Regions from separate parts of the Variovorax sp. M-6 genome, predicted to be linked through region 1. Evidence: predicted binding sites of a transcription regulator. Region 1 holds the regulator's gene; the other holds the start of a gene.
What was found. The regulator LexA, encoded in region 1, represses DNA repair genes until DNA is damaged. The targets are predictions, from matches to a motif close to ACTGTATNNNNATACAGT.

Region 1 (3,399 bases):
AGGCCGGGGCCGTCGACCGGAGCGGTCTGCGCCGGCAATTCGCGTTTCGACAGGTCGGCGGGCGTCTTGAGGTCGGGCGGTATTTCGATCACCAGCTCGGCGTGCGGGTTCTGCCAGCGCGCGCGCACCACCTTGCCTTCGAGGTAGAGCGGCCGGTCCTGGTCGAAACTGCTCCATCCATGGTGGGCCCAGGCCAACCGCATCGCTGCAGGCAGCGTTGCAACGGCGAACATCAGGCTGCGACGTTTCATGCGGAAGGCTCCTTCGTTCAGTAGGCGATCCAGCGGCCGCAGAACACGACGGCCAGCCAGATCGCAGTGGACGACAACATCTGTATCCGCGCCAGCAGGTCAAGTTTGGCCAGCGACCGGCGACCGTGGAACCACAGCGCGTTGCAGCCGGCCACGAGCAGCAGGCCCATCTTCACCAGGAACACGCGGTTGGCGAGCAGCTCGGCCGGCTGGGTGGCGAACATCAGCGATCCGCTGGCTGCCGCGAGCGCGAAGCCTGTCAGCGCGATGGTCAGCGACAGCCGGGCCAGCCCCAAGATCGGCAAGGCGGCCGCACGGCCGAACACCCTCACCTCGAGCGCCACCAGATTGCCCAGCAGCAACGCGATGCCGACGATGTGCACGACCTCCAGCGCCGGATAGGCCCACGGGATCGTGCGCAGCGCGTCGAGCATGGGGTCAGGCGGCGGGGCCGGCCACCAGCAGCTCGAGCATCAGCGCGATGCGCGCCTTGACCGGGCTCAGCGTCCCGGCATCGCGCAGGCTCTGGCCGGGCCTCGGCAGGATCCGCCCTTCGGCGCAGCGCGTCGCGCGCACCACCGCGACACCCTCGGCCTGCGCCCGCAGCGCCGCGGCTTCCAGCGCGTGGTGCAGCGTGCCGTTGCCGGTTGCGGCCAGCACGATCCCCTGCACCGGCTCGACGGCGCCGCGCCGACGCTCCTCGAGCAGCGCATCGACGAGGGTGCCGCGCGCTTCGGCATGGCTCGCGAGGATCTCGACGCGGGGCCAGGTCGCCGCGTCCGCGATGCGATCGAAGACGGTTCGGGCGGCCGGGTCGGCCGCAGGCCAGCACCGCAATTGGCGCACCGCGCCTTCCTCGACATAGGCCAGCGGGCCGGCATCGCCGGAGTCGAAGGCATCGAGCCTGTAGGTGTGGACCTTCCGGACCTCGAGGGCGCCGTGTACGGTCCCCGCGCAGACGGCGACGACGCCGCACGCCTGCGGCGTGGCGGCGACGACGATGGCGTCGCGCACGTTCTGCGGCCCGTCGGGGGCCAGTGCGCTCGCCGGCCGCATCGCGCAGGTCAGGACCACCGGCTTCGAAGGTGCCAGCACCGACTGGAGGAAGAACGCGGTCTCCTCCAGCGTGTCGGTCCCGTGCGTGATGACGATGCCGGCCACATCGGGCTCCGCAAGCCAGTGGGCGCAGCGCTGCGCCAGCGTCCGCCAGATGGCGAAGCCCATGTCCTTGCTGTCGACCTGCGACACCTGCTCGGCCTCGAGGCCGATCCCGGGCGGCGCACCGATGCCTTGCAGCAGATCGGCGACGCCGACCTCGCCGGCGGTGTAGCCGATGTTGTCGCTCGCAGCGCTGGCACGGCCGGCGATGGTCCCGCCGGTCCCGAGGACGATCACGCGGCGCTCACGGTTCACGGAGATGGGGTCCATGGCTTGCCAACTTTTGAAAACTGGTTAAAAATACAGGTACTGGACGTTTAGCCAGTACCCCGTCAGGAGTCATCATGCAGTTCGCAGTCAAGCTTACAGCCCGCCAGCAGCAGATTCTGGATCTGATCCAGAGCGCCATCGCACGCACCGGCGCGCCCCCCACGCGGGCCGAGATCGCCGCCGAACTGGGGTTCAAGTCGGCCAATGCGGCCGAAGAGCATCTCCAGGCGCTGGCGCGCAAGGGTGTCATCGAGCTCGTGAGCGGCACCTCGCGCGGCATCCGACTCAAGGGCGACGCGTTGCGCTCCCTCAACGAATCCCGCAACAACCAGTTCTCGCTGTCCCTGCCCGGCATGGCACAGCTGGCATTGCCGCTGATCGGCCGCGTCGCCGCCGGATCGCCGATCCTCGCCCAGGAACACGTCGACCAGACCTACTACGTCGAGAACACCCTCTTCCAGCGCCAACCCGACTACCTGCTCAAGGTGCGTGGCATGTCCATGCGCGACGCCGGCATCATGGACGGCGACCTGCTCGCGGTTCAGGCCACCAAGGAAGCCCGTAACGGCCAGATCGTGGTGGCGCGGCTGGGCGACGAAGTCACGGTCAAGCGCCTCAAGCGAAACAAGCAGGTCATCGAGCTGCACGCCGAAAACCCCGACTACCCCACCATCGTCGTCCAGCCCGGCGAACCCTTCGAAATCGAGGGGCTGGCGGTCGGCCTGATCCGCAACACGATGCTCATGTAAGCCGGCAAGTTCCGCGCCTGCGATCACGCATGCGCACCCGATCCGGCCGCGACAGGTGGCGGGCGTATGGCATGGAGCCATCACCCTGTCGAAGCCGATGAAAGCAATCCTGCCTGTGTTCAACCTCTGACTATTCTGGAGTTCACATGGGAATCGCTCTCCTCAGCATCGCTGGTCTTCTGACGCCGCTGCAATCGCTGGCCAATCGCTGGATGCCACGGCGCGGTTCGGGCCGCACCCTGTCATCGGGCCTGCGCTACGTCGGCGTGCGTCCCAGCTGCGCCCTTCGCCAGGGTGCTCCGGCGGCTGCGGGTGCGCCGGTTCGCCCTCTGCGCGTCGTCCGGACGGTCGACGCGCAACAGCCGGGCCGGGCTGCCGGTCGCGTGGTGATCTCGGGCCGCATGGCGGATGTGTGCGCGGAGCTCGACCGCCTGGTTGCGCTGGAGGCCGCCGAGGCCATGCCTCGGCCAGCCCACATGCACTGAGCCTGCTCGCAAGGCGGGCGCCGGGGCCTGTGTCGAGCAGACGCCCGCGATCCGGGCCGACGCAGCAGACAAAGCGAGATACGCCGACACAGCATCCCGGTCGTGCGAGGCACAATGGCACGCCATGAACATTGTGATCCTCGACGACTATCAGGATGCGGTGCGCAAGCTGAACTGCGCCTCCAAGCTCGACGCCTATGCGGCCAAGGTCTACACCAACACGGTCAAGGGCATTGGCCAGCTCTCGGTGCGCCTGAAGGACGCCGACGTGATCGTGTTGATCCGCGAGCGCACCCAGATCTCCAGGCAACTGATCGAGAAGCTGCCCAAGCTCAAGCTGATCTCGCAGACCGGCCGTGTCGGCAGCCATGTCGACGTCAACGCCTGCACCGAGCAGGGCATCGCGGTGGCCGAGGGCTCGGGCTCGCCGCTGGCGCCGGCCGAACTGACCTGGGCCCTGATCATGGCCGCGATGCGTCGGCTGCC
Region 2 (3,399 bases), on a different contig from region 1:
CGCTCGGCGTCTCGGCCACGCAGACGATCTTCGACGGCGGGCGCATCCGCGCCAACGTCGACTTCACGCGTGCGGGCTACGACGCCACCGTGGCCAGCTACCGCCGGGTGGTGCTGACCGCGATGCAGGAGGCCGAGGACGGCATCACCGGGCTGACCGCGCTGGAACGCGCAGCCACGCAGTCGCAGGCCGCGGTGGCGAGCGCGCGCCGGGTACTCGAAATGTCGGCCAGCCGCTACGAAGGCGGCGCCACCACCTACCTGGACGTCATCACCGCCCAGCAGGCGCTGCTGAACATCGAGCGCCAATCCGCCCAGCTGGCCGGCCAGCGCATGCTCGGCTCGGTGTTCCTGGTGAAGGCACTGGGCGGCGACTGGTGCGGCGTCGAGCCGCGCGGCGGCAGTGGGCCTAGAACAGACTGCCCTGCCCCGCTGCGCCAGGTGGTCGGAACGCGCTGAGGTCGAGCGCGATGCGCTCGCGGTTGAAGCCGAGGCGCCGGGTCGCCTTCTCGAAACGCTGGCGGATCAGGTCGGCCCACAGCCCGCTGCCCTTCATGCGGGTCGCGAAGTCGGCGTCGTAGTCCTTGCCGCCGCGCATCTCGCGGATGCGCGCCATGATGCGGTCCGCGCGCTGCGGGTAGTGCAGTTCGAGCCATTGCTTGAACAGCGGCGCCACCTCCCACGGCAGCCGGATGACCGTATAGAAAGCGCAACGCGCACCCGCCTCCCAGGCGGCCTCGAGCACCTGTTCCATGTCTTCGGTGACGAAGGGAATCTGCGGCGCCACGCTGACGCCGACCGGCACCCCCGCGTCGGCCAGCGTGCGCAGGGTGCGCAGCCGCCGGTGCGGCGCCGCGGCGCGCGGCTCGAGCTTGCGCGCGAGCTCGCCGTCGAGCGTGGTGATCGTGACGTAAACCGCCGCCAACCGGTCGGCCGCCATCGGCGCGATCAGGTCGAGGTCGCGCTCGACCGCGCTCGACTTGGTGACCAGGCCGAAAGGATGGCGGGTTTCCTTCAGCAGCTCGATGACCGAGCGCGTGAGCCGCAGCTCGCGCTCGATCGGCTGGTAGCAGTCGGTGGCGGTGCCGATCGCGATCTGGCTGGGGCGATAGCCCTTGCGGCCGAGTTCGCCGCGCAGCACCTCGGCGATGTTGCGCTTGGCGATCAGCTTGGTTTCGAAATCGAGGCCGGGCGAGAGATTGAGGTAGCTGTGCGTGGGCCGCGCGAAGCAGTAGATGCAGCCATGTTCGCAGCCGCGGTAGGGGTTGAGCGAGCGGTCGAAGGGGATATCGGGCGAGTCGTTCTCGCTCAGCACCGACTTCACGTCCTCGAAGCGGACCTCGGTGGCCAGCGGCGGCAGGCCCACGGACTCGGCCTCGCCTTCTTCCAGCGTGCCCCAGCCGTCGTCGAAGGCATCGCGGACATCGCGCTCGAAGCGATGCGGCAGGCGCGTGGCCGCGCCGCGGCCCTTGAGGGCGTGGACGGGGATGAAGGCGTGGTCCATGGGACGGTCCATATACTGTATGAAACAACAGTATTTCACCTTTTTACCCCGGATGCGGCAACCGGTTGTTAAGTTTCCGCCGCGGTCCAGCGCTAAGCTTGCACTCTCACCGAGCCGCTCATGCCCCGCCGCCCCGAAAACCTCTACCCCCAGTACCACGCCCACATCTACTTCGGTCCCGGCACGGTCGCCCAGGCGCGCAAGATCGCCGAGGACGCGGCGCACGAACTGCTGGTCGTGGTCGGCCGGGTGCACGAGCGCCTGGTCGGCCCGCACCCCCACTGGAGCTGCCAGATCGCCTTCGACGCCGCCGAGTTCGACGAGGTCGTGGCGTGGCTGGACGCCCACCGCGGCGGCCTCGACGTGTTCGTGCACGGCGTCACCGGCAACGACTACCTGGACCACACCGCGCACGCCATGTGGCTCGGCAACGAGTCGCCGCTCGACCTGCGGATGTTCAGCCGCCCGGCCGGCTGAACCGGCAGACCTCAGAACTCGGCGTCGAGTTCGTCGATCTCGTCGGGCTCCTGCTTCGCCGCCTTGATCCATTCCTGCATCGCGGGCAACTCCAGGATGCGCTTGCAATAGCCGGCGCAGGCGGCGTCCAGCGTCACGTCGTAGGTGATGAAGCGCGTCACCACCGGCGCGTACATCGCGTCCGCCATGCAGGGCTGCTTGCCGAACAGGTAGGGTCCGCCATGGGCCTGGAGGCATTCGCGCCAGATCGCGACCACGCGGTCGATGTCGGTCTGGGCGCGCGACCAGATCTTGAAGTTCGGGAACCGGGCCTTGACGTTCATCGGCAGCGAACTGCGCATCGAACCGAAGCCCGAGTGCATCTCGCCGCAGATCGCCCGGCAGACCGCCCGGGCCTCGGCATTGGCGGGCAGCAGTCCGGCCTTGGGCTTGATCTCGTGGAGGTACTCGCCGATCGCGAGCGTGTCCCAGACCTTGATGCGACCGTGCTGCAGCGAGGGCACCAGCATCGAGGCCGACAGCAGCAGCATCTCGGCCTTCATCGCGGGATCGTCAGGCGGGATCACCTTCTCGCTGAAATCCAGCCCCGCGAGCCGGCACATCAACCAGCCGCGCAGCGACCACGCACCGTAGTTCTTGCTGCTGATGGTGAGGACGGGTTTGGCCATGGGGATGCTCCTGGGTTGCCGGATCGGCCCTGCGGGTGTGCAAGCCCTGTGCCAGAACAGTGCGCCGCGCCGGCATGGCCCGCAACTTGCCTGCAGCCGACGCATGCTGTACCGGGCCTACCAAACACACACCGATCTGCTCTCGCCGTCCCGGCTCGCAGCCCAGTACCTCGGCAGCGGCGCGTGGCAGGCCCCTTCGGACCGCGGCGCCGTTCGCCGGATCGCGGCGGCCATGGAGGTCTATGCGCACATGCGCCTGACCCACACGAGGCCGGACTACGGCATCCAGAGCGTGGCGTGCGAGGGCGAGGAAGTCCCGGTGCACGAAGAGGTGGCGCTGGTCGCGCCCTTCGGCACGCTGCTGCACTTCCGCAAGAACACCAGGGCGGTGCAGCCCAAGGTGCTGCTGGCCGCACCACTGTCGGGCCATTTCGCGACGCTGCTGCGCGAAACGGTGCGTACCCTGCTGCGCGACCACGACGTCTATCTGACCGACTGGCACAACGCGCGCGACGTGCCGCTGTGGAACGGCGGCTTCGGCCTGGACGACTACACGCTGCAGATCGTGAGCTTCCTCGAGGCGATCGGCCCCGGCGCCCACATGGTGGCGGTCTGCCAGCCTTGCGTGGCGGCCCTGGCGGCCACCGCGCTGATGGCGGAAGACGGCAACCCGGCCTCGCCGCTGAGCCTGACGCTGATGGCCGGACCGGTCGACTGCCGCATCAATCCGACGGCGGTGAACAAGCTGGCG

Region 2: a site for LexA is predicted at 1,518-1,535, ahead of AB4Z46_RS00950 (PA0069 family radical SAM protein). Genes of this name have one in related genera too.

The regions. Positions count from the first base shown of each region.
Region 1 covers NZ_JBFREQ010000032.1:3,496-6,894, reverse strand. Annotated here, with positions in the region: gene AB4Z46_RS27825 (DUF6152 family protein) at 1-251, opposite strand, end outside; gene AB4Z46_RS27820 (hypothetical protein) at 269-685, opposite strand; gene AB4Z46_RS27815 (asparaginase) at 690-1,679, opposite strand; gene lexA (transcriptional repressor LexA) at 1,754-2,428, shown strand; gene AB4Z46_RS27805 (hypothetical protein) at 2,575-2,913, shown strand; gene AB4Z46_RS27800 (D-2-hydroxyacid dehydrogenase family protein) at 3,038-3,399, shown strand, end outside.
Region 2 covers NZ_JBFREQ010000001.1:195,940-199,338, forward strand. Annotated here, with positions in the region: gene AB4Z46_RS00945 (efflux transporter outer membrane subunit) at 1-458, shown strand, start outside; gene AB4Z46_RS00950 (PA0069 family radical SAM protein) at 409-1,503, opposite strand; gene AB4Z46_RS00955 (DOPA 4,5-dioxygenase family protein) at 1,624-1,980, shown strand; gene AB4Z46_RS00960 (glutathione S-transferase) at 1,992-2,648, opposite strand; gene AB4Z46_RS00965 (polyhydroxyalkanoate depolymerase) at 2,752-3,399, shown strand, end outside.